One region of the Amycolatopsis sp. NPDC003865 genome, then DNA from elsewhere that is predicted to be linked to it. Evidence: riboswitches for the same ligand, from Rfam matches in the RefSeq annotation. Region 1 holds a riboswitch; the other holds the start of a gene.

Region 1 (15,250 bases):
TCGCCGGGCCCGGCCCTGTCGCCGAATGGGTCCTCAGCCTGGCCGGCGACGAGCTCAAGCTGGGCGCGATCGGGTTCGCCGTCGCCTTCACCCAGTCCGTGTGGCGCGGCGAAGGCGCCCGGCTCGCCCCGCACGCGCTGTTCACCGGCGCCACCATGGTGCTGCTCGCGGTGTCCTTCACGCTCTCCGAGCCGCGACGCGTCGGCGACGACACCGTCTTCTCACCCGGCGGCCTGCCGTTCGCCCTCGCCGACAAAGTGATCTTCCTCGTCTACAGCCTGATCAGCCTCGGCCTGCTGATCGCGGTGTTCGCCCGCAGCGCGTGGCACGCGGAGCCGGGACCGCTGCGCACCGGGCTGTGGCTGCTGCTGGTCGGCGTGGTGGCGGCGTTCGCGTGGACGTTCTGGGACATCGACGACGTCCGCGCCCTCGCCGAGACGGGCCGGATCGGCGCGCGCGAGGACCTGCCCTCGTCGGTGCTCGCCGCGGCGACGATCGGGTTCGTCACCGCCGGCGCGACCCTCGGTGCGTGGGCGCCGGCACTCACGTCGGTGCTCGGCCGGATCCGGGCGTACCGCGCGTACCGCCGCATCGAGCCACTGTGGACGGCGTTGCGCGCGGCGGTGCCGGGCATCGCGCTCGACCCGGGCCGCGAGCTGGCGGGCGGTGCCGAATTCGCGCTGTACCGCAGGGTCATCGAGATCCGCGACGGCCACCTGGCGCTGCGGGCCCACTTCGACCCGGACCTCCCGGCCCGCGCGGAGACGGAGGCCCGCCGAGCCGGAGTCCGCGAAGCCGACGTGGCACCGACGGTCGAGGCGGTGGCCCTGGCCGCGGCGATCGAGGCCGTCCGCGAGGGCCGCCGCTTCGAGCCGCCGCGACGCGAGCCCGGCGACCTCACGGAAGCCGACGCGGACGTCGAAGCCGAAGCGGCGTGGCTGGTCCGGGTCAGCCAGGCCTGGCAACGGCTCACGACGGGTAGCGCGCCCCGGTGACCGTCACCCGCAGCGTGTAGACCGAACTCGACGCCGTGATGAACAGGTCGTTCCCCCTCGGCCCGCCGAACGTGAAGTTGGAGCAGACCTCCGGCACCCGCAGCTTGCCGATCCGCGTGCCGTCCGCGGCGAAGCAGTGCAGGCCGTCGTGGGCCGCCGCCCAGACCCGGCCTTCGCTGTCGACCCGGACGCCGTCGAACACGCCGTTGTCGCACGTCCCGAAGACCTCGCCGCCCGAGAGCTTTCCCCCGGAACCCACGCCGAACACGCGGATGTGGCTCGGCTGCCGCCGGGTGTCCACTATGTACAGCAGCGACTCGTCGGCCGAGAACGCCAGCCCGTTCGGCCGTGAGAAGTCGTCGGCCACGATCCGCACCTCGCCCGACGGGTCGACGCGGTACACGTGGCACGCGCCGATCTCGCTCTCCGCCCGGTACCCCTCGTAGTCGCTGTCGATGCCGTAGCTCGGATCGGTGAACCAGATCGACCCGTCCGAGTGCTCGACGACGTCGTTCGGGCTGTTGAACCGCTTTCCCTCGAACTCCGCCGCCAGCACGGTGATCGAGCCGTCGTGCTCGGTGCGCGTGACGCGGCGGGTGCCCTGTTCGCAGCTGATCAGCCGTCCGTGACGGTCGACAGTGTGCCCGTTCGAGTACTGCGACGGCTGCCGGAAGACCCCCACGTGCCCGGTCGTCTCGTCCCAGCGCAGCATCCGGTCGTTCGGGATGTCGCTGAACACGAGGTAGCGCCCGGCCGGGAACCAGGCGGGCCCTTCGGTCCAGCGGCAGCCGGTGTACAGGCGCTGCATCCACTCGTCGCCGTTGACGCGCGCGAAGCGTTCGTCGAGCACTTCGAAGTCCGTCTTGACCTGATCCATTTCCCCATCTTCGTGGCAGGCCGCCGCGCTCGACACGCCCGTTCGGCCCTCCGCCGTGCGCACTACTGTGCAATGCGTGGTACCTTCCCAAGCGTAAGACTGGAGGGTGCAGTGGAGATCAGTCAGCTGCTCAAAGGGGTGCTCGACCTCGCCGTGCTCGCGGTGCTCCGCGAGGAAGACGGCTACGGGTACGACGTCCTGCGAAGACTCAGGAGCGCCGGCCTGGACGAGGTGGGGGACGCGTCGGTGTACGGGACGTTGCGCAGGCTCTACAAAGCCGGCCTGCTCACCTCGTACGTGGTGCCCAGCGAAGAGGGCCCGCACCGCAAGTACTACAGCCTGAACGAGCCGGGCCGGGCCCGGCTGGCGGAGTCGGGCAAGACCTGGCAGAGCTTCGCATCGACGATGAACGTACTCCTGGGAGACGCAGTGGGAGAGGCAGCATGAGCGACAAGCCGACCGCCGTGCGGGTGTATCTGGCGCGGGTCCGCACCGCGCTCGCCGACCTGCCCGCGAGCGAGATCGAAGAAATCCTCGAGGACGTCCGCCCGCACCTGGCGGAGCTCGAGGCCGAGCTGGGGGAGGGCGCCCGCGTCGAGGCCCTGATCGAACGGCTCGGCACGCCCGAGAGCTACGCCGCCGAACTGCGCGCGTCCGGCGGGTACCCGGCGCCGGCCGAGGGGGCGACACAGGTGCTCGCCACCGCGAAGGCCCCGAGCCTCGCGAAGCCGCGCATCGCGTTCTGGGGCCTGGTGCTCAGCGCCGTGGCGCTCGCGCTGTTCGCGTTCGCCGCCGCGGTACGCGTCGACCCCGACGGGCTGCTGGGCGCCGTGCTGTTCCTGCCCGTGTTCCTCATCAGCCTCTTCCTGCTGCTGCGCGGCGGGGTCGAGCCGGTGCTGGCGCTGCCGGAGGTCGGGTGGCTGCGCGAGACGCTGGCCAAGGGGCGCCGGCAGGAGGACTCCGGGAAGGCGATCACCTACCTCGCGTCGCTGAAACCGGCGTGGTGGGTCGTGTGCGCCGTCGTGCTGATCGCGTTCGGGCTGCTGCTCATGCTGCGATCGCGCAGCGCGGTGCTGCTGCTGCCCTTCCTGTTCGTCGCGGGGGGCGCGGCGGTGTGGGCGGGGCCGCGCGTGCGCCGTGACCGGCGGCTGCTGTGGCTCGCCGTGCCGATCTCGGCGTTCGTCATCGGCGGCATCCTGGGCGGCTTCGGCGCGGCGGTCGACCTGATCTCCCACCGGAACTCCTACTCGAGCTCGCCGTCGTACTACCCGTCGTCGTCCGACCGGTACGGCAACGAGCAGCTGACCTACGGCGGCCACGAGGTCGAGAACGTCTACGCGTTCGACGCCGAGGGCAAGCCGCTGACCGAGGTCTACCTCTACGACGAGGAGGGCCGTCCGCTCACGCTGACCCGCTACGGCTGCGAGCGCGCGAGCGGGACCAAGGAGAAGATCGGCGCGGACAACCGGTTCCCGCGGCCGCGGGTCGAGCAGGGCGTGACCGACGACGAGGGCAACTACAACGGCTACAACGGGTACCGCTCGGCCTGCCGCGAGGACGCGGGGGTGCCGTTCAGCGCGGCGATCCCGAAGGTGACGGCCCCGCCGGCCACGTCCACCGCACCGGCCACGTCCACCGCACCGACGTCTTCGTCCGCGCCGGCCACGCCGACGCCGACGAAGTAACGGGGGAACGAACGCCGGGAGCCGGTTCGGGGCCGCTCCCGGCGTTCACCCGATCCCAACGTGCGCGAAACGTCCCGCGAACGCGGGCGTGCTGAGCTGGGTGGGTGCCGGACGCCTTCGCCCCGCGGACCCGCGTGGTCCACGGGTACGAGCGCGCCTACCGGATGGCCGGGCGCGGGCCCGCGCTGCTGTTCCTGCACGGCATCGGTGACGACTCGTCGACGTGGCTGGAGCTGCTGTCGTCGCTGGCGGCCGACCACACGGTGATCGCGCCCGACCTGCTCGGGCACGGCGCTTCGGCCAAGCCGCGCGCGGACTACTCCGTCGCCGCCTACACGTGCGGGATGCGCGACCTGCTGACCACGCTCGACGTCGACCGCGTGACGGTGGTCGGGCACTCGCTCGGCGGCGGCGTCGCGATGCAGTTCGCCTACCAGTTCCCGGAACGCTGCGAGCGCCTCGTCCTGGTCGGCTCGGGCGGGGTGGGCGCGGGCGTGCACCCCTTGCTGCGGCTGGCCGCGGCCCCGGGCGCGGGAATGGTCCTGCCGCTGCTGGGCAGCCGCCCGGCGCTGACGGCGCTGCGCGGGTTCGCCGGGCTGCTGCGGGTGTTCGAGGACACCGACCTCGACTACGTGCTGACCCGGTACGTCCGGCTGCTGGAGCCGAGCACCCGGTCGGCGTTCCTGCGGACGCTGCGCTCGGTCGTCGACTGGCGCGGGCAGGTCGTCAACATGCTCGACCGCTGCTACCTGACCAGCGGGATCCCGACGCTGCTGGTGTGGGGCACCGAGGACCGGGTCGTGCCGAGCGGCCACGCGCTGCGCGCGCACCGGGCGATGCCGGGCAGCAGGCTGGTGCTGTTCGAGGGCGCCGGGCACTTCCCGCACCGCGCGGACCCCGAGCGGTTCCTGGCGATCCTGCGGGAGTTCCTGGTTTCGACGGCGCCGGCGGAGTACGACCGGGCGCGCTGGGGCGAGCTGCTGCGGGCGGGCCGCCCGGCGGGGACTCCGGATCCGACGGGGGTTCCGGACGCTCCCGCGGTGGCCTCGGGGAGCTGAGCAGCCCCCGTTTTCCACGCTACCGGCGGGCACCGACAGTTCGGGGAGTGGCGACCGGAGCTGTCCCCAGGTACGACGAAGGCCACCTCCCGGCGGAGGTGGCCTTCGCTCTTCAGGGTGTCAGTGGCCGAAGGCGCTGCGCGCCGCGAGGTCCGCCAGGAGCGCGCGGCCCTTCTCGGCGTTGCGCGGCTGGGAAAGGACGTCGTAGCGGCGGGCGACCAGCTGGCTCTGGGAGATGAACCCGCGTTTGTTGCGGTTCACCGCGTAGCCCAGCGCGCCGAAGAGCAGGTTGAACCCGAGACCGGCGACGAGGCCGATCACGATCGGGACCAGACCCGCGCCCGGGTTCAGCAGGCTGAGCACCAGGCCGAGGAACAGGCCGAACATCGCGCCGGAGGTCGCCGCGCTGCCCAGGACCTTGCCCCAGGACATCTTGCCGGCGACGCGCTCGACGAGCATCGGCTCCACGCCCACGATCGTGACGTCGGTGACCGGGAAGTCCGTGCCCGCGAGGTGGTCGACCGCGCGCTGCGCCTGCTCGTAGGACTCGTAGGAACCGATCGGCCAGCCGGTGGGCATGGTCGGCAGCTGGGGCCGCGCCTGCTGCTGTCCGATCGTGTTCTGCTGCGTGAATGCTGTGGTCATCGATCTCACCTCTCCTGCCCCGTTCAACGTGGGAGTACCCGGAATTCCTCCCGGCGCGGCGAATTCACAGGGTCTTCTCAGCCGGGCAAACCGCGCAATCCGGCGGTGAGCGCAGGCCGGGGGCGGGTGGGGTGGATGGAGCCGGGGAGCGGGAGGTCGGGGCGTGGTGCCGAGCGCTGCGCGGTGGCCGACGCGGGGCGGGCGGGGGTGGTGGCCGCCGTGGGGCGGGCCGCGGCGGAGGACTGGCGGCCGCGGCTGCCGAACGCTGCGCGATGGCCGGCCGTGGGGCGGGCGGCTGCGCGGCGAGCCGGCACCGCGACTCCACCGCGCGAGCCGGGCTACCCGTCGCGCTGCCGCAACGCCGGTCGAGCGGGGTGGTGGTCGGTCGGCGCGGCGGGCCGCCACCGCGACTCCACCGCGCGAGCCGGGCTACCCGTCGCAACGCCGGCCGAGCGGCGGGCGTGACGCGGGGCCCGGAGCAGCGAGCCGGGAAGCCGGCGCGGGTCCCGGACACCAGCACAGCGGCCGTCCCGCACCCGCACGGCCGACCGCAACTCAATGGCTCAAAAAGATACCTTTGTTCCAGTTGACCCCGCGCCCCTCGCCCGGTAGGAAGGACCCGCAAAGGATTCGCATCAAACCTTTGGGGTGGCTGATGGCACGCAGGCGAGGCATGCTCACCCTCGACGAGCTCCGGGCCCGGGTGGACGCGGGCACGATCGACACCGTGCTCGTCGCGATCACGGACATGCAGGGCAGGCTCCAGGGCAAGCGCTGCTCGGCGGAGTACTTCCTGGACGAGGTCGTCGGGCACGCCACCGAGGCCTGCAACTACCTCCTGGCCGTCGACGTCGACATGAACACCGTCGACGGCTACGCGCTCTCCTCCTGGGACAGCGGCTACGGCGACTTCGTGCTGCGCCCCGATCTCGAGACGCTGCGCGAGATCCCGTGGCACGAGGGCACCGCGCTGGTGCTCGCCGACGTCGAGCGGGTCGAAGGCGGTCCCGTTCCCATGTCGCCGCGGCAGATCCTGCGCCGGCAGCTCGACCGGCTCGCCGAGCGCGGGCTCGCCGCCTACGTCGGGACCGAACTCGAGTTCATCGTCTTCGACGACACCTACGAAGCCGCCTGGGACAAGCGCTACCACGGTCTCAAGCCGGCCAACCAGTACAACGTCGACTACTCGATGCTCGGCACCGCGCGCCTCGAGCCGCTGCTGCGCCGCATCCGCAACGAGATGGCCGGCGCCGGGCTCTACCCCGAGTCCGCCAAGGGCGAGTGCAACCCCGGTCAGCAGGAGATCGCCTTCCGCTACACCGACGCCCTGCGCACCTGCGACAACCACAGCGTCTACAAGAACGGCGCCAAGGAGATCGCCGCGCAGGAGGGCAAGAGCCTCACCTTCATGGCGAAGTACAACGAGCGTGAAGGCAACTCCTGCCACATCCACATCAGCCTGCGCTCCACCGAGGGCCGCGCCGTCCTCGCCGGCGACCACGACCACGGCTTCTCGACGCTCATGGAGCAGTTCCTCGCCGGCCAGCTCGCCGGGCTGCACGAGCTGACCTACTTCTTCGCGCCGAACGTCAACTCCTACAAGCGGTTCGTCCCCGGCAGCTTCGCGCCGACCGCCATCGCCTGGGGCACCGACAACCGCACCTGCGCGCTGCGCGTCGTCGGGCACGGCGAGTCGCTGCGCGTCGAAAACCGCGTGCCGGGCGGGGACGTGAACCCCTACCTCGCCGTCGCCGCGCTCATCGCCGCCGGCCTCCACGGCATCGAGAACGAGCTGGAGCTGGAAGAACCCTTCAGCGGCAACGCCTACCACTCCGACCGCGGCACCGTGCCGACGACGCTGCCCGAGGCCGCCGCGGCCCTCGACGGCAGCGACCTGGCCCGCGACGCCTTCGGCGACGACGTCGTCGACCACTACCTGAACGCGGCGAAGATCGAGATCGACGCCTACAACGCCGCCGTCACCGACTGGGAGCTGATCCGTGGCTTCGAGCGCCTCTGAACCGGTCATCGGCCTCACCAGCTACCTCGAGCCCGCTAAGTTCGGGGTCTGGGAGACCGAAGCCGCGCTGCTGCACCGGTTCTACGTCGACTGCGTCGTCGCGGCCGGTGGCGTCCCGGTGCTGCTCCCGCCGGTGTCCGAAGCCCACGGCCGTCTGATGTCCACAGTGGACGGCCTGGTGCTGACCGGCGGCGCCGACGTCGAGCCCGGGCGCTACGGCCACGAGCCGCACCCGGCCACCTACACCCGGCCCGAGCGCGACGCCTTCGAGTTCGGCCTGTTCGAAGCGGCCCGCCGCCAGGGCAAGCCGGTGCTGGGAGTGTGCCGCGGCCTGCAGGTGATGAGCGTCGCCCTCGGCGGCACCCTGACCCAGCACCTGCCGGAAGCGAGGGAAACCACCGAGCACCAGCCTGCGCCGGCGACGTTCGGCCGGGGCACGGTCACCCTGGCCGAGGGCAGCCGGGCCGCCGCGATCCTGGGCCCGGAAACCAAGACCCTCTGCTACCACCACCAGGCCATCGACCGGCTCGGCGCCGGCCTGGAACCGGTCGGCTGGGCCGCCGACGGCACCATCGAAGCCGCCGAGGTGCCGGGGGAGTTCACCCTGGGCGTCCAGTGGCACCCCGAGCAGGACAGCGACGACGTGCGGCTCTTCCGAGCCCTGGTCGACGCGAGCAAGGAGAGGGCATGACCAGCAGCTTCGACGTCCGGAACCCCGCCACCGGGGAGGTGGTGCGGACCGTCCCGCTGACCAGCGCCGAGGAGACCGACGCGGCGATCGCCCGCGCGCAGGCGGCGTTCCCGGCCTGGCGCGACGTGACCCCCGGCGACCGTGCGCGGCTGCTGCGCCGCTTCGCCGACGCCGTCGAGGCCGACATCGAGCACCTCGCGCGGCTGGAGGTCGAGAACTCCGGGCACACCATCGGCAACGCCCGCTGGGAGGCCGGCAACGTCCGGGACGTCCTCAACTACTACTCCGCCGCCCCGGAACGCCTGATCGGCAAGCAGATCCCGGTGCCGGGCGGCGTCAACGTCACCTTCCAGGAGCCGCTGGGCGTGGTCGGCGTGATCGTGCCCTGGAACTTCCCGATGCCGATCGCCGGCTGGGGCTTCGCGCCCGCGCTCGCCGCCGGCAACACCGTCGTCCTCAAGCCCGCCGAGCTGACGCCGCTGACCGCGCTCCGGCTGGCCGAACTGGCGCGCGAGGCGGGTGTCCCGGAAGACGTCTTCCAGGTGCTGCCCGGCAAGGGATCCGTGGTGGGACAGCGGTTCGTCGACCACCCGGGCGTGCGCAAGGTCGTCTTCACCGGCTCCACCGAGGTCGGCAAGCAGATCATGGCCGGCTGCTCGGCCCAGGTGAAGCGCGTCACCCTCGAACTCGGCGGCAAGAACGCGAACATCGTCTTCGCCGACTCCGACCTGGAGAAGGCCGCGGCGACCGCGCCCTACGGCGTCTTCGACAACGCCGGGCAGGACTGCTGCGCGCGGTCGCTGATCCTCGTGCAGGCGAGCGCGTACGACCGCTTCATGGAACTGCTCGAACCCGCCGTGCACGGCGTCGTCGTCGGCGACCCCGGCGACGAGAAGACCGAGATGGGGCCGCTGATCTCGGCTTCGCACCGGGAGAAGGTCGCCTCCTACGTCCCGGACGACGCACCCGTCGCGTTCCGCGGCAGCGCGCCCGCCGGCCCGGGCTACTGGTTCCCGCCGACCGTCCTCACCCCGCCCGACCTGCGGCACCCGGCCGTGGCGGAGGAGGTGTTCGGCCCGGTCGTCGCCGTCGTGCCGTTCGCCGAAGAGCCCGACGCCGTCCGGATGGCCAACGCGACCGAGTACGGCCTGTCCGGGTCGATCTGGACCCGCGACGCCGGCCGCGCGTTCCGGGTGGCGCGCGGCGTCGAAGCCGGCAACCTGTCGGTGAACTCGCACTCTTCGGTGCGCTACTGGACGCCGTTCGGCGGGTTCAAGCAGTCCGGCCTCGGCCGCGAACTGGGCCCCGACGCCGCGGCGGCGTTCACCGAAACCAAGAACGTCTTTCTCAGCACGGAGGAGTAATGGTCCAGCGTTTCGAAGGCCGCGTCGCGGTGATCACCGGCGGCGCGAGCGGCATCGGGCTCGCCTCGGCGCGCCGCTTGGCGAGCGAAGGCGCGAAGGTCGTCATCGGGGACCTGACGCCGGCCGAGGGCAAGGCGGCCGCGGACGAGGTCGGCGGCGCGTTCGTCCAGACCGACGTCACCGACGCCGAACAGGTCGAGAACCTGTTCCACAGCACGGTCGAGCAGTTCGGCTCGGTCGACGTCGCGTTCAACAACGCGGGGATCTCCCCGCCCGAGGACGACTCCATCCTGACCACCGGCATCGACGCCTGGGAGCGGGTGCAGCGCGTCAACCTGACGTCGGTGTACCACTGCTGCAAGGCCGTCCTGCCGCACATGCAGCGGCAGGGCAAGGGCTCGATCATCAACACGGCGTCGTTCGTCGCGGTGATGGGCGCGGCGACGTCGCAGATCTCCTACACCGCGTCCAAGGGTGGCGTGCTCGCGATGAGCCGCGAGCTCGGCGTGCAGTTCGCGCGGGAGAACATCCGCGTCAACGCGCTCTGCCCGGGCCCGGTGAACACGCCCCTGCTCAAGGAGCTGTTCGCGAAGGACCCGGAACGCGCGGCGCGGCGGCTGATCCACGTGCCGGTCGGCCGGTTCGCCGAGCCCGAGGAGATCGCGGCGGCGGTGGCGTTCCTGGCCAGCGACGACGCCAGCTTCATCACGGCCTCGCAGTTCCTGGTCGACGGCGGCATCTCCGGCGCTTACGTCACCCCGCTCTAACGCTTGGTCGGTTTCTTGACGCCGTAGACCTCCCGCAGGTAGCTCCAGGCGGCGTTGAGCTTCTTGCGCTCTTCGGAGACGAGCCGTTCGCGGCGGCGCAGCACGCGGACGGCGATCTCGGAGGCGAGGAAGGCACCGGCGGCGAAGGTCAGCACGCCGACGATGAGCGTCAGGGCGATGATGGTGGTGGTCATGCTCACAGCGTCGGGCGCGCGCGGGCGATTCGTCCGTGCGCAAAGCTAGCCGGTTTCGTTAGCTTTGTGAGGTGACGCACTGGCGCGCCGGCGAGTGGGCGGAAGCGGTCCGGACGGGCATCCGCGCGAGGGGGCTTTCCCTCGACGAGGCCGCCCGCCGGATCGGCGTCCCGACGTCCACGCTGCGCAGCTGGATCGAGCACCGGCACGCGCCGAAGGTGACGGTGTTCGACCACTGGGCGCAGCTCGCCGAGGTCACCGGGCTCGGGGAGGCCGAGCTGCTGCGCGTCGCCGGCGTGCTGCCCGACTCCCTCGCGTCGCCGGTCCACGTCGCGCAGGCGGCGAAGGCGCTGCGGGAGGGCATCGACCAGGCCGGGCAGTTCCTCCGGCAGGCCACGGCGCTCGTCTACTCCTCGCCCGGCACGCAGGTGGCCAACGCGATCGCCGCGTCGCCGATCGACTGGGAGATGCGGATCCGCTCGGCGACCCGCGGCGACGAAGTGCGCGTCACCTACCACCACTACGTCGGGATCGTCCCGCCGCGGGACTTCCCGTACGACGACGCCGAGACGCGCCGCATCATCGAGCACGAGATCCTCGGCGAGCTGTGGCGGCCGCTCGGGCTCTACTGGCGGGTCGCCGAGGTGCACGACTGGCACGAGCCGCCGCGGCTGGTCATCCAGGTGCCCGAGCAGGAGGCGACGCGGCCGCCCGCGCCGTCGCCGGTGATCGCCGCGCCGCCGGTCGTGGTGCTGTCGCCGATCTGGGGGTACGGCGAGCTGCTGGCGTCGCTGGTCGCCGACGGGCTCGGGTTCGGCACCGTCGACTTCCGCTACTTCGGCCTCCCGGACGCGATGGCCGACCGCGTCCGGATCACCGCCCGCGAGCTGGCCGAACCGGCGCCGCGGCTGGTGCACTCGGTGCCGCCGATCATGCTGCTGCACGGGCTGGCCGTGCCGGACCTGACCGGACGGCTCCCGGTCGTCGTCCGCTACGGCCCCCGCATGCGGGCCCGGGCGGCGCGGATCTACCGGTCGGCGCTGCTCGAAGCCGGGTTCACCGACCCCCTCGACGGCGTCCGGGCGATCGAGGAGGCGATCGCGGTCCCGCCGGGCTGCGCGTACTTCGAGGTGACGCTCGCCGACGAGGACGTCTTCGACGGCGACCACCCCTCGCTGGACCGGCTCAACGACGCGGTGGCGTGGCACGCCGAGCAGATCGTCGAGCAGGTGCTGCTGGGCGCCGGGCACCCGCCGGTGCCGGTGGGCGGGCCGCTCAAGCGCCTGGTCCTGCCGTCCGGCCGGGTCCGGCGGCCACCGGCGCTCGCCGGGAGCGTCATGCGTCGAGGCGCGCTCGAAGACTGATGTGGTGTTGCCCGGGTGAAGTAGACGGACCTCGAACCCGGCAGGTACCGTGACCGTCACAACTGCAGATCGGGCCGTAGAGCCGGAGCGGGAGAGCCCCCACGAAGTCGGTGGGGCACCGAAGGAGCAAACTCCCCAGAATCTCTCAGGTACCTGTTACCGCTTCGCGCGAGGCCACTCTGGAAAGCAGGCGCACCCGCGCCTCACCCAAGGTGAAAGCCGTGCATCCCACGGTGAAACTCTCAGGTGCCATGACAGAGGGGGAGTTCCCAGCGCACCGTTGTGTGCCCAGGCCCGAGGAGCTCCCCATCACTTCAACGCAGTTCGACGCCCGCCACATCGGCCCGTCCGAGGCCGAACGCGCGAAGATGCTGGCCGAGTGCGGCTACGGCAGCCTGGACGCCCTCGTCGGCGCCGCCGTGCCGAGCGCCATCCGCGCGACGAAGGAACTCACCCTGCCGCCCGCCGCGTCCGAAGAGGACGCCACCGCGGAGCTGCGCGCCCTCGCCGCGCGCAACCGGCCGATGACGCAGATGATCGGCCTCGGCTACTCCGACACCGTCACCCCCGGCGTGATCCGCCGCAACGTGCTCGAAAACCCGGCCTGGTACACCGCGTACACGCCCTACCAGCCGGAGATCTCCCAGGGCCGGCTCGAAGCCCTCCTCAACTTCCAGACGATGGTCGCCGACCTCACCGGCCTGGCCACCGCGAACGCCTCGCTGCTGGACGAGTCGACCGCCGTCGCCGAAGCCGTCACGCTCATGCGCCGCGCGTCCAAGTCCAAGTCGAACAAGGTCGTCCTCGACGCCGAGTGCCTGCCGCAGACCATCGCCGTCGTGCGCACCCGCGTCGAGGCCCTCGGCATCGAGGTCGAGGTCCGCGACCTGCTCACCGGCCTGCCGGACGAGTTCTTCGGCGTCGTCGTCCAGTACCCCGGCGCGTCCGGCGTGCTGCGCGGCCGCGGCTTCTACCACGCGATTTCCGAGTCGGCGAAGGCCGCGGGCGCGCTGTTCACCGTCGCCGCCGACCTCCTCGCGCTGACGCTCATCACCTCGCCCGGCGAGTTCGGCGCCGACGTCGCCGCCGGCTCGACGCAGCGCTTCGGCGTCCCGCTCGGCTACGGCGGCCCGCACGCCGGGTACATGTCCGTGCGCTCCGGGCTCGAGCGCTCGCTGCCCGGGCGTCTCGTCGGCGTCTCGGTCGACGCCGACGGCAACTCCGCCTACCGCCTCGCGCTGCAGACGCGTGAGCAGCACATCCGCCGAGAGAAGGCGACGTCCAACATCTGCACCGCGCAGGTCCTGCCGGCCGTGCTGGCCGCGATGTACGCGGTTTACCACGGCCCGGACGGCCTGAAGAAGATCGCCCAGCGTGTCCACGGCCTGGCCGCGGGCTTCGCCGCCGCACTGCGCGCGGCCGGTGTCGAGGTCGTGCACGAGTCCTTCTTCGACACCGTCGTCGCGCGCGTCCCGGGCGGCGCCGCCGAGGTCCACGCGGCCGCCCGTGCGGCCGGGATCAACCTCGGCCACGTCGACGCCGACCACGTCCGCGTCGCCTTCGACGAGGTCAGTACCCCCGCGATCACCGCGAAGGTCCTGCGCGCGTTCGGCGTCGAAGAAGAGGCCGGTGACGGTGTCGCGCTGCCCAGTGGCCTGGCCCGCGAGAGCGGCTTCATGGGTCACGAGGTCTTCGGCACGCACCGCTCCGAGACGGCGATGCTGCGCTACCTGCGCAAGCTGTCCGACCTCGACTACGCGCTCGACCGCGGCATGATCCCGCTCGGCTCCTGCACGATGAAGCTCAACGCCACCACGGAGATGGAGCCGATCAGCTGGCGCGAGTTCGCCGGCATCCACCCGTTCGCCCCGGCCGAGGACGCCGAGGGCTACCACACGCTGGTGGAGCAGCTGGCCGGCTGGCTGGCCGAGGTCACCGGCTACGACAAGGTGTCGCTGCAGCCGAACGCGGGCAGCCAGGGCGAGCTGGCCGGGCTGCTGGCGATCCGCGCCTACCACCGCGCGAACGGCGACGAGGCCCGTGACGTCTGCCTGATCCCGTCGTCCGCGCACGGCACCAACGCCGCGTCCGCGGTGCTCGCCGGGATGCGCGTGGTCGTCGTGAAGTGCACCGACGAGGGCAACGTCGACCTGGCCGACCTCAAGTCCAAGGTGGACACCCACAAGGACACGCTCGCCGCGATCATGGTGACGTACCCGTCCACGCACGGCGTCTACGAGCACTCGATCGACGAGCTGGCCAAGATCGTCCACGACGGCGGCGGCCAGGTGTACGTCGACGGCGCGAACCTCAACGCCCTGCTCGGCCTGGCCAAGCCGGGCGAGTTCGGCGGCGACGTCTCGCACCTGAACCTGCACAAGACCTTCTGCATCCCGCACGGCGGTGGCGGCCCCGGCGTCGGCCCGGTCGCGGTGCGCGCGCACCTCGCGCCGTTCCTGCCGAACCACCCGCTGCTCGACGCGGCCGGTCCCGAGACCGGCGTCGGCCCGATCAGCGGCGCGCCCTACGGCTCGGCGTCGATCCTGCCGATCTCCTGGGCCTACGTCCGGATGATGGGCGCGCCCGGCCTGACCGCGGCCACCAAGGTCGCCGTGCTGGCCGCGAACTACGTCGCTTCGCGCCTGGCGCCGCACTACCCCGTGCTCTACACCGGCCAGGACGGCCTGGTCGCGCACGAGTGCATCCTCGACCTGCGCCAGCTCACCAAGGAGACCGGCGTGACGGTCGACGACGTCGCCAAGCGGCTCATCGACTACGGCTTCCACGCGCCGACCATGTCGTTCCCGGTCGCGGGCACCCTGATGGTCGAGCCGACCGAGTCCGAGGACCTGGGCGAGATCGACCGGTTCTGCGACGCGATGATCGCCATCCGCGCCGAGATCGACGAGGTGGCCAACGGCCGCTGGAGTGCGGAGGAGTCCCCGCTGCGCGGTGCCCCGCACACCGCGGAGACGCTGGTCGGCGAGTGGGACAAGCCCTACGACCGCGAGCTGGCCGTGTACCCGGCGGGTGTTTCGCGCAAGAACAAGTACTGGCCCCCGGTGCGTCGCATCGACGGCGCCCGCGGCGACCGTAACCTCGTGTGCTCCTGCCCGCCCCTCAACGCTTACGAAGGCTGATCCCGACGTGTCGAAGGAAACCTCCCTGCACGGAGTCCACAAGGGACTCGGTGCGCTGTTCACCGACTTCGCCGGCTGGTCCATGCCGGTCCGCTACGCCAGCGAACTGGCCGAGCACAAGGCCGTCCGCGAGGCGGCCGGGCTGTTCGACCTCTCGCACATGGCCGAAATCCACGTCACCGGCAAGCAGGCGGCCGACGTCCTGGACTTCGCGCTGGTCGGCAACCTGACCGGGGTCAAGCCGGGCCGGGCGCGGTACACGATGATCTGCGACGCTTCCGGCGGTGTGCTCGACGACCTGGTCGTCTACCGGCTGGCCGACGAGCACTACCTGGTCGTCGCCAACGCGGGCAACGCGAAGGTCGTCGCCGATGCCCTCGCCGAGCGGGTCGCGGGCTTCGACGCCGTCGTGGACGACAGGTCCGAGACCACCGCGCTGATCGCCGTCCA
Region 2 (15,250 bases), on a different contig from region 1:
AAGGCTTCCGGGGGTGGGCAGGAGCAGACCAGGTTGCGGTCGCCGGCCGCGCCGTCGATGCGGCGGACCGGGGGCCAGATCTTCGCCGCCGCCGGGCCCGCCGGGAACGCCGCGACTTCCCGGCTGTACGGCCGGTCCCAGTCGCCCACGAGGCACCGCGCGGTGTGCGGAGCCTGCCGCAGCGGGGACTCCGCCAGAGCCCACTCCCCCGCCGCGACGCGGTCGATCTCCGCGCGGATCGCGATCATCGCGTCGCAGAAGCGGTCCAGCTCGGCGAGGTCCTCGCTCTCGGTCGGCTCCACCATCAGCGTGCCCGCCACCGGGAACGACATCGTCGGCGCGTGGAGGCCGTAGTCCGCGAGGCGCTTGGCCACGTCGTCGACCGTCACGCCGGTCGCCTTCGTCAGCGGCCGCAGGTCGAGGATGCACTCGTGGGCGACGAGCCCGCCGTGGCCCGCGTACAGCACCGGGAAGTGCTCGCCGAGGCGGCGGGCGACGTAGTTGGCGTTGGCCACCGCCACGAGCGTCGCGCGGCGCAGGCCCTCGGCCCCCATCATCCGGACGTACGCCCACGAGATCGGCAGGATCGACGCGCTCCCCCACGGCGCCGCGCTGACCGGCCCGACCCCGGTCGCCGGGCCGGCCGCCGGCTGGAGGGGGTGGTTCGGCAGGAACGGCGCCAGGTGCGCGCGGGCGCCGATCGGGCCGACGCCGGGTCCGCCGCCGCCGTGCGGGACGCAGAACGTCTTGTGCAGGTTGAGGTGCGAGACGTCCGCGCCGAAGCGGCCGTACTGCGCCACGCCGATCAGCGCGTTCAGGTTGGCGCCGTCGACGTAGACCTGCCCGCCCGCGTCGTGCACCAGCGCGCACACCTCGCCGATGGTGTCCTCGTAGACCCCGTGCGTCGAGGGGTAGGTGATCATGATCGCGGCGAGGTCGGCGCGGTGGTCGTCCACAGTGGACCGCAGGTGGCCGAGGTCGATGTTGCCGTCGTCGTCGCAGCGGACGACGACCACCCGCATGCCGGCCATGACGGCGCTCGCCGCGTTGGTGCCGTGCGCGCTGGCCGGGATGAGGCAGACGTCCCGCTCGCCTTGGCCGCGCGAACGGTGGTAGGCGCGGATCGCGAGCAGGCCGGCGAACTCGCCCTGGCTGCCCGCGTTCGGTTGCAGGGAAACCGTGTCGTAGCCGGTGATCCGCGTGAGCCACGCGCTCAGGTCGGCGACGACCTCCAGGAGCCCGGCGGCGTCCTCGGCGGGTGCGAACGGGTGCAGGCCGGCGAACTCCGGCCAGGTGATCGGCTCCATTTCCGCCGTGGCGTTGAGCTTCATGGTGCACGAGCCGAGCGGGATCATGCTGCGGTCGAGCGCGACGTCGGAGTCGGCGAGCCGCCGCAGGTAGCGCAGCAGCGCGGTTTCCGAGCGGTGGGCGTGGAACACCGGGTGGGTGAGGAACTCGCTCGTGCGGCGCAGCGGAGCGGGGAGCGCGTCGGCGGTGTCGGCGTCCAGACCGTACACATCGGACACCGAGACGCCGAACGCCTTCCACACCCGGGAAAGCCGCTCGCGGGTCGTCGTCTCGTCGCAGGCGACGCCGACGTGGTCGTCGTCGACGCGCCGGAGGTTGACGCCGAGGTCGCGGGCCGCGTCGACGACCGTGTCCGCCCGGCCGGGGACGGCCGCGACGACGGTGTCGAAGAACTCGCCGTGCACGACCTCGACACCGCCTTCGCAGAGCCCGGCGGCGAGCACCGTGGCCATCCGGTGGGCGCGCAGCGCGATGTCGCGCAGGCCGTCGGGCCCGTGGTGGACCGCGTACATCGACGCCATCACCGCCAGGAGGACCTGCGCGGTGCAGATGTTCGAGGTCGCCTTCTCGCGGCGGATGTGCTGCTCCCGCGTCTGGAGGGCGAGCCGGTACGCGGGCGCGCCGTCGGCGTCGGTCGACACGCCGACGAGCCGTCCCGGCAGCTGCCGCTCGAGGCCCTTCCGGACGGCGAGGTAGGCGGCGTGCGGGCCGCCGAAGCCGAGCGGGACGCCGAACCGCTGAGTCGACCCGACGGCGACGTCGGCGCCGAGCTCGCCGGGCGGCCGCAGCAGGGTCAGGGCGAGCGGGTCGGCGGCGACGACCACGGCGGCGCCGTGCTTCTTGGCATCGGCGATCGTCAGGTCCGGCTCGCGCACCGCACCCGAGGCGCCGGGGTAGGCGAGCAGGATGCCGAAGAAGTCGCCGCCGAGCCCGAGCCCGGTGAGTCCCTGGGAGAGGTCTTCGACGACCAGCTCGATGCCGAGCGGCTCGGCGCGGGTGCGGAGCACGGCGAGGGTCTGCGGGAGGGTGTCCTCGTCGACGACGAACCGGTTCGACGGCGATGTGCCCGCCCGGCGCACGAGGGTCATGGCTTCGGCGGCCGCGGTGGCTTCGTCGAGCATCGAGGCGTTGGCGACCGGCAGGCCGGTCAGGTCGGCGACCATGGTCTGGAAGTTGAGCAGCGCTTCGAGCCTGCCTTGGGAGATTTCCGGCTGGTACGGCGTGTAGGCGGTGTACCAGGCGGGGTTCTCGAGGACGTTGCGCCGGATGACGGGCGGGGTGACGGTGTCGTGGTAGCCGAGCCCGATCATCTGCACCATGGGCCGGTTGCGGCCGGCGAGCTCGCGCAGTTCGGCGAGCGCCTGGGCTTCGGTGGCGGCGGGCGGGAGTTCGAGCGGCTGCGCGGACCGGCGGAGCGATTCGGGAACGGCACGCTCGGAGAGCTCGTCGAGAGAGGTGACGCCGATGACGTCGAGGATCCGGCGGAGTTCGCCGGGGCCGGGCCCGATGTGCCGGTCGGCGAAGGGGATGCCCTGTTCCAGCGAGGCAAGTGACGGATCCACGATGGCCTCCTGGGGACAGCGGGGGTGGACCGGGACGGCAGTGTCCTGGTCCTCCCCGCTCTGTCTGACCCCGAGGGGCGCCTGAGAGTTTCGCCCGAGGTTGAGCCGGGCTTGCACCGTCGGCGGGGCCATCAGGTTGTGTCCTGACGACCCGCTTTCCAGAGGCGTCTCGTCCGCGCGGTCCAGGGTGCCTGAGAGGTTCCGGGGAGGACTTGCTCCTTCGGCGCCGAGTTCAAGGTGTGACTCGGACTCTCCCGCGCGGATTCGTCGACCGCGGGGAGAACCTTACTCGCACCCCCGCGGCGGTGATCACCCGGTCCGGCGGGCGTTGCGGCGCTGGGTCAGCTCGTCCGGTTCGTGGGTCTCGACGACGCCGCCGTCGGCGCGTTCGGCCGGGAACTCGTGGATGGTGCCGCTGATTTCCTGCATGGCGCCGCTGACCGCGATGCCGAAGACGCCCTGGCCGCCTTGGAGCAGATCGACGATCTCCTCCGGCGAGGTGCACTCGTAGACGGTGGTGCCGTCGGAGAACAGCGTCACGCGCGCGAGGTCGCGGACTCCGCGCACGCGCAGGTGGTCGACGGCGACGCGGATGTTCTGCAGCGAGACCCCGGTGTCCAGCAGCCGCTTGACGACCTTGAGGACCAGGATGTCCTTGAACGAGTACAGCCGCTGCGAGCCGGAGCCGTGTGCGGTGCGGATGCTGGGTGCGACCAGCTTCGTCCGGGCCCAGTAGTCGAGCTGGCGGTAGGTGATGCCCGCGATCTGGCACGCCGCCGGGCCGCGGTAGCCCACCAGCTCGTCCGGCAGCGAGTTGTCGGGGAACAGCTCACCCTGCTCGCCACTCGCGACCTCAACAGGCTGCTTCTCGGAACCAGCCTCGACCACGCAAGCCTCCCCTCGCCCGACCTGGCGGCCGGCGAATGACAGCCGGAGGAGTCCCAGGAGCGGGACCCGCCGGAGATCAACCGCCACGGTCCGGCCCCAGACCGTGAATCACACCGTGGCGATTTACCTCCTTCGACGGTAAGCGCCCGGACAGTGCCGGTCAACGCGACGCGCGGCAAGCCTCAACGGTCGGATGAGCCTTTGCACCGTTCGCCGTACCCCCACGACGGTGGTTCAAACCTCTTGCGCGGTTTTACTCATCCGAGTAACTTTTTACTCATGCAAGTAAACACCGACCTCATGGCGGAACTGGGGCTCAGCGTCACCGAGGCGGCCCGCCGCGCGCAGATCATCGGGGCGACCATCGGCGTCCTCGCCGACCTCGGGTACCGCAAGACGACGTTCGCCAAGATCAAGGAGCGGGCCGGGCTCAGCAGCACCCGGCTGATCTCCTACCACTTCACGAACAAGGCCGGCCTGATGCAGGCCGTGCTGAGCACGGTCGTCGAGACGAAGAACGAGTTCCTGAAGGAGCGCACCGGCGGCGGGGTCGACCCCGCGGACCGGCCCGGCTACCTGCGGGCCCACATCGAGACGTCGATCGCGTTCCTGCGCGCGTACCCGGAGTGCGTCCGCGCGCTGACCGAGCTGTCGGCCAACGCCGACGACGAGGACGGCTGGGTGATGACGAAGGTGCTGGTCGACGACATGCGCGTGCACGGCCTCGCCCGTCAGCTGAAGCAGGGTCAGGCCGAGGGGGTGTTCGGCGAGTTCACGCCGGAGGTGATGGCGATGTCCGTCGCGCAGGCGATCGACGGGGTGGCCGCGGCGTACGCGGCCGACCCGTCGCTCGACCTGGAGAAGTACGGGCGTGAGGTGGCGGCCGCCTTCGTCAAAGCGACGGCGCCGTGAGGGCCCGGTCGAGGCGGTCTTCGATGCGGGCCTTGGGGGAACGCGCCGACGATCGTCTCGACCGGCTCGCCACCGCGGAACAGGATCATCGTCGGCAACGACATGACCTGGTAGGAGCGGGTGGTCTCCGGGTTCTCGTCGGCGTTGATCTTGCGGACGGCGAGTTTCCCGGCCCGTTCGGCGGCCAGCTGCTCGAGCACCGGGCCGACCATCCGGCACGGGCCGCACCAGGTGGCCCAGAACTCGACCAGCACGGGGACGTCGCTGCCGACGACCTCCGCGAACGTGGCGTCGGTGACTTCGCTGACTGTGGTGTTTTCGGACACGAGGAGCTCCTTCACGGGCGTGGGCGGACGACACACGGATCGGGTGCTTGCCGCGCGAGGGCGCCGGCGAGCTTCGCGGCCAGTTCGCCGCGGATGCCGCCGAGCCGCGCGAGAAGCGCGTCGGCTTCTTCGAGCTTGCGGCGGTAGACCTCGATCGAACTGGCGCAGGAGTCGCCGGTTTCGTGGCCGCTGCGCAGGCACTCGACGAAGGGGCGGGTCTCCTCCAGGGTCAGGCCGACCGTCTGCAGGGTCTGGATTTCCTTGACCAGCTGCAGGTCTTCCTCGTCGTACTCGCGGTAGCCGTTCGCCGCGCGACGCGCCGCCAGGAGACCCTGGGACTCGTAAAAACGCAGCGCACGGGTGGTCACACCCGTGCGCTGCGCAAGTTCTCCGATCCGCATGCCCCGACGCTAGACGTTGCCGTCCGCGTCAAGGCAAGTTCTCACGTATCCGCACCCCGGAAGTCCTCGGGCGACACGGAGTCGAGGAACTCGCGGAACTTCTCGACCTCGTCCTCCTGCTCGTCCGGGATGATCAGGCCGGCCTCTTCCAGTACCGCGTCCACGGCGTGGATGGGGACGCCGATCCGCAGGGCCAGCGCGACCGAGTCGCTCGGCCGGGCGGACACCCGGATGTCGCCGTCGAAGACCAGTTCCGCGAAGAACGTGCCTTCCTTGAGGTCGGTGATGACGACCTGCTCGAGCTCCCGGCCGAGTGCCCCGATGACCTCTTTCAGCAGGTCATGGGTCAGCGGACGGGCGGGCCGGACTCCCTGTTGCTCCAAGGCGATGGCGGTCGCTTCGACCGAGCCGATCCAGATCGGCAGGTACCGTTCACCCTCGGTCTCCCGCAGCAGCAAGATCGGCTGATTCGCGGGCAGCTCGACCCGCACACCGACGACGCGCATCTCGCTCATCGGGCTTCGCCTCCCTCTCGTGCACGCGGGCGCAGGTGCTGGAACGTTTCGGCGCCGCCACTGCCGACGCTACCCGTCATTCCCACGCTGTGCTCGCTGTCGAGACTATCTCGGTTCGCCTGCCGCAAACCCCTGCCTTCACGGTACGGCATGCGGCACCGAACATTCAGTCATTGACATGGGACCGCAAAGAGGATCTCACTGCCCCGTTACGGATCAACACCCCGTGACGCCGCGGATTCCCGCCTTGACGAGGAGCGTGTGGAGCGTCACGGACAGTGCCGCGACCTCCCGGACCACCTCGTCGGCCCTGGACTTCGCTTCCGGGTCACGGTGCCGATACACCGGGGTCACGATCTGCTCCAGCAACCCGACCTCGCGGTCGGCCGCGGCGCGGAAGGCACGCAGGTGTCTCGGCTCGATACCGAATTCGGTCATCGCCTTCACCGTCCGGGCGACCAGCACCGCGTCCGGGTCGAAGAACCCGGCGGGGCCGGGCCGGACCAGGCCGTACTGCTGCAGCTCGGCCAGCGCGGCGGCGTCGATGCCGGCCTGCTCCAGGAGCTCCTCCTGGGTCAGGCGCAGGTCCTTGCCGGTGGCGAAGTCTTCCGCCACGGGCAGGCCGACGTTCTCCGCCGGCGCGTCGATCGGCACCAGCCGGCGCGGCGGGCGGGGCAGGGCCGCGGTGGGCTCGGCGCCCGAATCCACCGCGTCCAGCTGCTCCTTGATGACCTTCAACGGGAGGTAGTGGTCCCGCTGGGCGGCCAGGACGAACCGCAGGCGCTCCACGTCCGCCGCGGCGAACTGCCGGTAGCCCGAAGGCGTCCGGCCCGGCGTGACCAGGCCTTCCGCTTCGAGGAACCGGATCTTGGAGATGGTGACATCGGGGAAGTCCCCGCGCAGCTGCGCGAGTACCGCCCCGATGCTCAGTCCGTGGTTCTGTGGCCGCCCGGCCGCCGTCACTGCGCCCCCTGGCCCCCGTGACCCGGGCCGGTCAGGAAGACCAGGCGGAACTTGCCGATCTGCACCTCGTCGCCGCCCGCGAGAACGGCCTGGTCGACCGGCTCGCGGTTGACGTAGGTGCCGTTGAGGCTGCCGACGTCGATGACGACGAACTCGCCGCCCTCGCGCCGGAACTCCGCGTGCCGCCGGGAGACCGTGACGTCGTCCAGGAAGATGTCGCTGTCCGGGTGCCGCCCGGCGCTGGTGGTGTCGCGGTCGAGCAGGAACCGCGAACCCGCGTTGGGCCCGCGCTTCACGACCAGCAGGGCCGAACCCGGCGGCAGGGCGTCGACACCCTGGACCGGCGCCTCCGCGGCCGGGGCGGGCTCGTGACCTTCGGCTTCGGCCAGGAAGTCGGCCCGGAAGACAGAGGTCCGCTCCGGAGACTGCTCCGGGGGAACGCCGCCGGGCCCGTCGTTCGTGCTCACCTGAGCTCTCCTCCACACATGCTGTGATGCCTAGTACTCAAGAACGTGTAGCTGCCAACGTACCGTGCCTGATCGATTCTCCGAGCCCCGGCTCCCCGAACCGGCGGAGCGGGCTTCAGCCCTTGGTCAGGGCGTCGTACGCCTCGGCTTCGAGCAGGGCTTCCAGGCCCGCCGGGTCGTCGAGCCGGATCTCGATCAGCCAGCCCTCGCCGTAGGGGTCGCTGTTGATCAGCTCGGGCGAGTCGGCGACGGCGTCGTTCACCGCCACGACCTCGCCGTCGACGGGCGCGAACAGCTCGGAAACGCTCTTGGTCGACTCGACCTCGCCGAACACGTCGCCCGCGCTCACCTGGCGGCCGACCTCGGGCAGGTCGACGAAGACGACGTCGCCGAGCTGGTCCTGCGCGTACTCGGTGATGCCGACGCGGACGAGGGTGTCCTCGCCGCGGGTGGCGACCCACTCGTGTTCCTCGGTGTAGCGAAGCTCTTCAGGAGCGGACAATGCCGGTCCCCTTTCATGCCCTCACTGGCGAAACGTGCTGGGCGAAGTCTTACACCCACACGGCGCAGCCGCCCGGCACGGGCCGGGAAAAAGGTCGCGCTCAGTCGCCGGCGGCGCCGGGCGCGACCGGCTCGCTCTCGGGTGAGGCGTCACCGCGCAGGGCGTTGCGCGCTTGCACGACGTACAGCACGCCGGACCAGACGTAGAGGACCGCGCCCCAGATCGTGAACGCGTAGCCGATCGGCCGGGCCACCGCGGCCACGTCCGAGCCACCCTGCGCGAGCAGCAGGAACGGGAACGCGTACATCAGCACGAACGTCGCGCCCTTGCCGATGTAGGTCACCTCCGGCGGGGCGAAGCCGCGGCGGCGCAGCACGATCACGCAGACGCCCAGCACCGCTTCGCGCAGCACCAGGGGCACCACGACCCACCACGGGATGATGCCGCGGACGAGGAACGCGATGAGCGTCGCGAGGATGTAGAGCCGGTCGGCCGCCGGGTCGAGCAGCTGGCCGAGCCGGGACATCTGGTTGAGCCAGCGGGCCAGCTTGCCGTCGAGCCAGTCGGTCAGCGCGCTGAACACCAGCAGCGCGAGCGCCCAGCCGTCCTCCTCCGGCCCCAGCAGCAGCCACAGGAACACCGGCACGCCGGCGAGCCGCAGCAGCGACAGCATGTTGGGGACGTTGAACGCCTGCTTCAGCAGGGACGGCTCGGCGGCGCTCGCCTGAGCGGCTGGTTCGGGTGCGGCTGTGCTCACCCGCTCAGCGTAGTCAGCAGGCGCGGCGGCGGCTCCAGCCGCGCCGCTGCAGTTCGGCGCTGCTCAGCGCCTCGGGACGGCCCCGGTAGTCGGTGCCCATCCAGCGGGCGCGGCCGGGGCGCGCCTCCAGGACGTAGGGCCGCCCGCAGCACCAGACGACGCTGCTGGGGACGGTCGGCGGGCCGGCCGGGCCGGTGGTGTCGTCGGGGGTCTCGTCGGTGCTGGCTTCGGGGCTGGTCACAGCGTCGGCGTTCATCGCTCTCACGGGCTCGGGACGGGTTTCGGGGACGGGAAGCGCTCGGCGCTTCCACCAAGATCTTCGGCCCGCGAAGCCGGATTGTTAACCGGCACAGGCGGAATTAGACCGATCGATTCTTGATGACAGCGTGAGGTTTCGGAGCGTGAACGGAATGTTAATCGTCCATTGTGGACAGTCTAGGGCCGCCCACCGTGACCGGCCGCCACCCGGCCGGAGTAATCTGCGGCACACCTGTGGGCGAGCCGCTCCACGGCGCCCCGCCCCGGATGGGCCAGAATGACCGGGTCCACCTGACCGGGGAGGAAACGATCGCGGTGCCCCACCCGACCACCACGAGGACGTGGCGGCCGCTGCTCGCCGCCTGCCTCGCCGCACCCGCGCTCGCGGCCTGCTCCGGCGAGCCGGCCGCGCAGGCCCCCGCCACGTCGGCCCCGCCTTCGACGTCCGCGGCGGCGTCGTCCCCGACCACCGCTCCCCCGCCACCGCCCGCCGGCGCCGGCTCGTCGGCGCCCGCGCCGGTGACGAAGCCGTCCGGCGCGCCGCCGTCGGTGCCCGGGTCCTGCGGCACGGTGACCGCCGCCAGCGGGCTGACGCTCTACGTGTTCGACAGCGGCTCGGCCGGCGTCAGCTGCGTCGCGGCGACGAAGCTCGTCGGCGACTTCCACCGCAAGATCGCCGGACGCCAGGGCGCCGGTTCGAACGACGCGGTGAACGAGACCGTCGACGGCTGGCTGTGCACCTCCGGGCCGCCGGCCGCGCAAGGCGGCACCACCTGCACGAAGGGCGAGCAGACGGTGTTCGCCGCCGTCGTGCCCTCCGAGTGACCCCTCCCGATCCGTTCCCGCTCCTGAAGGGCCCATGAAGACATTCGCCTACCCCCTGCTGTTCGTCGCCGCGACCGCCCTCCTGGCCGGCTGCGGCGGCGGCGACCCGGCACCCGCCGCGCCGTCCTCCGGCGAGCCCGCACCGGTCCCGGCCGCGGCCGCGGCGGCCGGGTCGACGGCTCCCGGCGTGCCCTGCGGCGACGTCACCGGCACGGGCGGCGCGAAGACGGCGGTCGTCGCGCACGGCCAGGTCGACTGCGCCGCGGCGACCAAGCTGCTGAAGGACTACTTCGCGAAGCTGACCCCGGCCGAGGCGGCCTCCGCCGACGGCCCGGGCCCGGTGGTCCTCGACGAGTGGACGTGCGGCAGCGGCCCGAACGACCCGGTGACGGCGTGCTCGACCGAGGACGGCCGCCAGGTCGAGGGCACCCGCGGCTGACCAGCGCCGCCACCTGGGGGCGCTCGGGTCAGGACTTGAGGTCCGGGAAGTCCTCTTCGCGGAACTCCGTGCCGGCGCCGCGGGCCGGGTCGTTCTCGCGGCCCCGCAGCTCGACGCGGCGGATCTTGCCCGAGATCGTCTTCGGCAGCTCCGCGAACTCCAGCCGGCGGATCCGCTTGTACGGCGCCAGGTGCTCGCGGCAGTACGCGAGGATCGACCGCGCGGTCCCGGCGTCCGGGGAGAAGCCCGAAGCCAGCACGACGTACGCCTTGGGCACCGCGAGCCGGATCGGGTCGGGCGCCGGGACCACCGCGGCCTCCGCCACCGCCTCGTGCTCGATCAGCACGCTCTCCAGCTCGAACGGCGAGATCCGGTAATCCGACGCCTTGAACACGTCGTCGGTGCGCCCGACGTAGGTGATGTAGCCGCGTTCGTCGATCGAGCCGACGTCGCCGGTGTGGTAGAAGCCGCCGGAGAACGCGGCGGACGTGCGCTCGTCGTCGCCGGCGTAGCCGGTCATCAGACCGACCGGGCGGTGCTGCAGGTCCAGGCAGATCTCGCCTTCCGAGGCGCGCTTGCCCGACACCGGGTCGACCAGCGCCACCACGAACCCGGGCAGCGGGCGGCCCATCGAGCCGGGCACCACGTCCTGGCCCGGCGTGTTCGCGATCTGGACGCTGCTCTCGGTCTGGCCGAAGCCGTCGCGGATGGTGACGCCCCACGACTTCTGGACCTGCTCGATGACCTCGGGGTTGAGCGGCTCCCCCGCCCCGACGACCTTCTTCGGCGGGGTCCTCAGCGCCGTCAGGTCGGCCTGGATCAGCATCCGCCACACCGTCGGCGGCGCGCAGAAGCTCGTGACGCCGCAGCGGTCCATCTGCGCCATCAGCGCGCCCGCGTCGAAGCGGTTGTAGTTGTAGAGGAACACCGTCGCCTCGGCGTTCCACGGCGCGAAGAAGTTGCTCCACGCGTGCTTCGCCCAGCCGGGCGAGGAGATGTTCAGGTGGACGTCACCCGGCTCCAGCCCGATCCAGTACATCGTGGACAGGTGGCCGACCGGGTAGGAGACGTGCGTGTGCTGCACGAGCTTCGGCTTCGCCGTCGTGCCGGAGGTGAAGTAGAGCAGCAGCGGGTCGCCGGCCTTCGTGGGGGCGTCCGGGGCGAACTCCGGGGACTCGGCGAACGCCGCCGAGTAGGAGTGCCAGCCCTCGACCGGCTCCCCCACCGCGATCCGCGTGTAGCCGCCGGAGACGTCCGCGAACTTCGGCGCGTCCACCGAGCGCACCACGACGTGCTTGGCCGCGCCGCGCTCCACGCGGTCGGTCAGGTCGGCCGGCCCGAGCAGCGTGGACGCCGGGATGATCACCGCACCGAGCTTGATCGCGGCGAGGATGGTCTCCCACAGCTCGCCCTGGTTGCCCAGCATGAGGATCAGCCGGTCGCCGCGGCGGACACCGAGCGAGCGCAGCCAGTTCGCGACCTGGTTGGAGCGGCCGGACATCTCCGGGTAGGTCCAGCGGTTCTCGCGGCCGTCCTCCTCGACGATCCACAACGCGTACCGCTCGGCGTTGGCCGGGTCGTGCGCGACGACGTCGAACCAGTCGATCGCCCAGTTGAACTCGTCGAACTCCGGCCAGGCGAAGTCCCGGTAGGCCGTCTCGTAGTCCTCGCGGTGGACCTGCAGGTAGTCCCGCGCGACGCGGAACGCGTGGTGGACTTCCGAAGCGCTCACGCTGCCTCCTCCGTTATTCGCCCTTGAACTCCGGCGAGCGGCGCTCCAGGAAGGCCTGGACCGCTTCGCCGAGGTCCTTGCTGGGCAGGAACGCCGAGTTCCACGCCGCGACGTACCGGAGGCCGTCGGCGACCTGGCGCTCGGTGTTCGTCGCCAGTACCTGCTTCGTACCCTGCACCACGAGCGGCGGGTTCGCAGCGATCTCCCCGGCGAGTTCCCGCGCGGCCTTCAGCAGGGCCTCCTGGTCGGCGTGGACGTCGTTGACGAGGCCGATCTTCTCGGCGCGGGCGGCGTCGATGTCCTTGCCGGTCAGGGCGAGCTCGCGCAGGTGCCCCTCCCCGATGATCGAGGCCAGCCGCTGCAGGCTGCCGAGGTCGGCCACGATGGCGACGCGCACCTCGCGGACGCTGAACTTGGCGTCGGCGCTGGCCAGGCGGATGTCCGCGGCGGCGACCACGTCGACCCCGCCGCCGATGCACCAGCCCGAAACGGCCGCGACGACCGGTTTGCGGCATTCCGCGATCGAGCTGACCGCCGCCTGCAGCGACCGGACCTGGTCGAGGAAGGCCGTCCGCGGGCCCGCCAGGTTCTCGCCGCCGAGCATCGGCGCCCAGTCGCCCATCATCGCCGGCAGGTCGAGGCCGTAGGAGAAGTGCTTGCCGCTGCCGGTGAGCACGACGGCCCTGACCTGCGGGTCCGCGTCCAGCGCGCGGAAGACCAGGGGCAGCTCGCGCCAGAAGTCCGGACCCATCGCGTTGCCCTTCGACGGGCCGAGAAGCGTCACTTCGGCCACGGGGCCGTCGACGTCGACCTTGAGGGAAACGAGGCCGGGCAGACTGTCAGCAGTAGCGGTCATGGGGGTCATCTTCACCCATGACCGCGCCGGGCCGCCATTGGCACCTTGTCAACTGATGGCGACGTCACTGTGCCGAGGGGCGCGCGGGATGCTTTCCTGAACAGAGGTCAGCACGACACGGGGAGGACGGTGGGACATGAGCCCGGCCAGCAGCGCGACCGCGATCGAGCCCGATCCCCCCGTGACCCCGGCGCGGCGCGCGTCCCGCCCGATCGAGCTGACCGGCTCGTTCGAGCACGAAGGACACCGGCTCTGGTACACGGAGTTCGGCAGCGGCGACCGCGTCGTCGTGCTCACCCACGGCATCATGCTGACCCGCCGGATGCACGCGCCCCTCGCGCGCCGGCTGGCCCGCGCGGGGTTCCGGGTCGTCACGCTCGACCTCCTCGGCCACGGCGACTCCGACCGGCCGACCGAGTCGTGGCTCTACTCGATGCCGTCGTTCGCGGAGCAGACCCTGGCGCTGCTGGACCACCTGGAGGTCGGCGCCGCGGTGATCGGCGGGACGTCGCTCGGCGCGAACGTCTCGCTGGAAGTCGCGGTGCTGGCCCCGGACCGGGTGCGCGGGCTGATCGTCGAGATGCCGGTGCTGGACAACGCGATCGTGGCGGGGCTGATCACGTTCGCGCCGCTGCTGATGGCGGCCCGGTTCCTGCCGGTGACGGTCCAGGCGGTGGCGCTCGCGGCCTCCCTGGTCCCCCACGGCAACCAGTGGGTCGACGTCGTGACGGACACGCTCTCACAACGCCCGGCGCCGATGGCGGCGCTGCTGCACGGGGTACTGTTCGGCCGGATCGCGCCGCCGAAGTCGGTGCGCCGCAAGATCACGACGCGGGCGCTGGTGATCGGCCACCAAGGCGACCCGATCCACCCGTTCGGCGACGCGGACACCCTGGCGGTGGACATGCCGGACGCGGAGTTCGTCCAGGCGCGCAGCCCGGTCGAGCTGAGGTTCGACCCGACCCGGCTGTCCGACGCGATCCGGGACTTCGCGGCGAGCCGCTACGAGGATTGAAAGTCATCGGCGAGGAGGACCTCGACGTCTTCCTTCATGGCCGAACCGAGTCCGGTGAAGATTGCGTGGGCTGTCCGCCATGCGTCGAGCGCTTCGTCGGTCCGGCCGATCCGCCTGAGGATCCTTCCGAGTTCGACGAGCACTTCAGCACTGTGATGGTTTTGCGCTGCCTCGCCGTAAACATCTACGGCGTCCCGCAGGTGACGGATTGCGTCGTCGGCGCTGCCCTTCCCGTCCCAGATCCGACCGAGCGTCCAGAGCGCCCAGCCGGCCGAACCGACCGCCCCCATCCGTTGGAAGATCCGCAATCCTCGGTAGGCGTGTTTCAGGGCATCATCAGCCAGGCCGAGTCCGGAGAGGGCAGCCCCGAGGTTGACCTCGGCGGTGCCCTCGTTGCGGGAGTGTCTGATCGATCGACATTTCTCCAATGCGCGACGAAGATGGTCGACCGCCTCTTCGAAGCGCCCCAGCGCGAGGTAAGCGGTGCCGAGGTCGTTGAGTGACGCAGCCTGGCCGAACCCGTCGCCGAACTCATCCGCGATGGAAAGGCTGCGCAGATGACAGCTGATGGCCTCGTCATACCGGAGAGCCGCCTGAAAGGCTTCGCCTAGGTGGCCGTGAGCCCATTGCTCACCGAGCCGATCTTCGACGCGCAGCGCCGCGGCGAGCCCGCACTGGTGAATCGCGATGCGTTCTGCCTTGAAGTGGTGCATCGCCAAGAAACAATCCAAGGCATTCGGCAGCTGCCAGCCGACCGTGTACTGGTTCACCTCCGGCGCTCGCTGGACGACCGCCATCAGGTTTTGTCGCTCCATCGCGAACCACCGCCGCGCCTCTTCCCGCCCGCCGAACAGCAGCGGCCGGCAGTCCGCGGGTCGATCGACTATCGGCACCTGTGGGTGCTCGGGGTAGAACGAGTACAGCGCAGCATGGGCGGTGTGCAGGTACCACTGGTAGCATCGCGCGATCGCGGCCTCGCGCGACTCGGCCGGTTCGTCGTCCGATGCGCGCTTTCCCGCGTAGATGCGAAGCAAATCGTGAAACTGGAATCTGCCCGCTGCCACCTCGGCAATCAGGTGAACTGCCACCAGCGAATCCATCCGGTGCCTCGCCATGCCGATCGAGACGCCCAGGAGGTCCGCTGCCGCGGCGATACCGATGACCGGTCCAGGGTGAAGACTCAGCAACCGGAAAGTTCGGGAAAGCTCTTCGGGAAGCGCCTCGTAAGACCACGAGAACACCGTTTCGACTGCGGAAGCCTCATCGTCCCCGAAGGCGAGAAAGTCGAGTCGACGATGTTCCCGGACAAGGTCACGGGCCAGGTCGGCAACCTCGACGTGCGGGTTTCCCACAACCCGCTCGGCAGCGATCCGCAACGCGAGCGGGAGATAGGCGCATTGCCGCGTGAGCTCGATCGTCGCATTGACCTCACGCTCGGCCCGGCCATCTCTGATCACCTCCTTGAGTAGCGCATAAGCCTCCTCGGGAGCAAGCACGTCGAGATCGATGCGGTGGGCTCCATCT

The links. A riboswitch is a leader RNA that binds a small molecule or an ion and turns the genes downstream of it on or off. The one in region 1 is predicted to bind glycine.
Region 2: another riboswitch for glycine. It lies ahead of gcvP (aminomethyl-transferring glycine dehydrogenase); the one in region 1 lies ahead of gcvP (aminomethyl-transferring glycine dehydrogenase).

What each region holds. Positions count from the first base shown of each region.
Region 1 is NZ_JBSGJA010000004.1:190,699-205,948, reverse strand. It holds gene ACWEVP_RS12555 (MAB_1171c family putative transporter) at 1-995, shown strand, start outside; gene ACWEVP_RS12550 (SMP-30/gluconolactonase/LRE family protein) at 970-1,872, opposite strand; gene ACWEVP_RS12545 (PadR family transcriptional regulator) at 1,984-2,319, shown strand; gene ACWEVP_RS12540 (DUF1700 domain-containing protein) at 2,316-3,557, shown strand; gene ACWEVP_RS12535 (alpha/beta fold hydrolase) at 3,722-4,615, shown strand; gene ACWEVP_RS12530 (general stress protein) at 4,736-5,260, opposite strand; gene ACWEVP_RS12525 (glutamine synthetase family protein) at 5,934-7,280, shown strand; gene ACWEVP_RS12520 (gamma-glutamyl-gamma-aminobutyrate hydrolase family protein) at 7,261-7,971, shown strand; gene ACWEVP_RS12515 (aldehyde dehydrogenase family protein) at 7,968-9,335, shown strand; gene ACWEVP_RS12510 (3-oxoacyl-ACP reductase) at 9,335-10,102, shown strand; gene ACWEVP_RS12505 (hypothetical protein) at 10,099-10,296, opposite strand; gene ACWEVP_RS12500 (helix-turn-helix domain-containing protein) at 10,368-11,660, shown strand; glycine riboswitch at 11,739-11,832, shown strand; gene gcvP (aminomethyl-transferring glycine dehydrogenase) at 11,969-14,800, shown strand; gene gcvT (glycine cleavage system aminomethyltransferase GcvT) at 14,808-15,250, shown strand, end outside.
Region 2 is NZ_JBSGJA010000019.1:213,393-228,642, forward strand. It holds gene ACWEVP_RS36720 (helix-turn-helix transcriptional regulator) at 1-1, shown strand, start outside; gene gcvP (aminomethyl-transferring glycine dehydrogenase) at 1-2,870, opposite strand, end outside; glycine riboswitch at 3,039-3,137, opposite strand; gene ACWEVP_RS36730 (MerR family transcriptional regulator) at 3,180-3,758, opposite strand; gene ACWEVP_RS36735 (TetR/AcrR family transcriptional regulator) at 4,038-4,670, shown strand; partial or broken gene ACWEVP_RS36740 (thioredoxin family protein) at 4,763-5,032, opposite strand; gene ACWEVP_RS36745 (MerR family transcriptional regulator) at 5,008-5,397, opposite strand; gene ACWEVP_RS36750 (bifunctional nuclease family protein) at 5,439-5,912, opposite strand; gene ftsR (transcriptional regulator FtsR) at 6,129-6,875, opposite strand; gene garA (glycogen accumulation regulator GarA) at 6,872-7,342, opposite strand; gene gcvH (glycine cleavage system protein GcvH) at 7,458-7,844, opposite strand; gene ACWEVP_RS36770 (CDP-alcohol phosphatidyltransferase family protein) at 7,945-8,601, opposite strand; gene ACWEVP_RS36775 (hypothetical protein) at 8,615-8,857, opposite strand; gene ACWEVP_RS36780 (hypothetical protein) at 9,175-9,684, shown strand; gene ACWEVP_RS36785 (hypothetical protein) at 9,719-10,123, shown strand; gene ACWEVP_RS36790 (AMP-binding protein) at 10,152-11,855, opposite strand; gene ACWEVP_RS36795 (crotonase/enoyl-CoA hydratase family protein) at 11,869-12,711, opposite strand; gene ACWEVP_RS36800 (alpha/beta fold hydrolase) at 12,848-13,726, shown strand; gene ACWEVP_RS36805 (ATP-binding protein) at 13,714-15,250, opposite strand, start outside.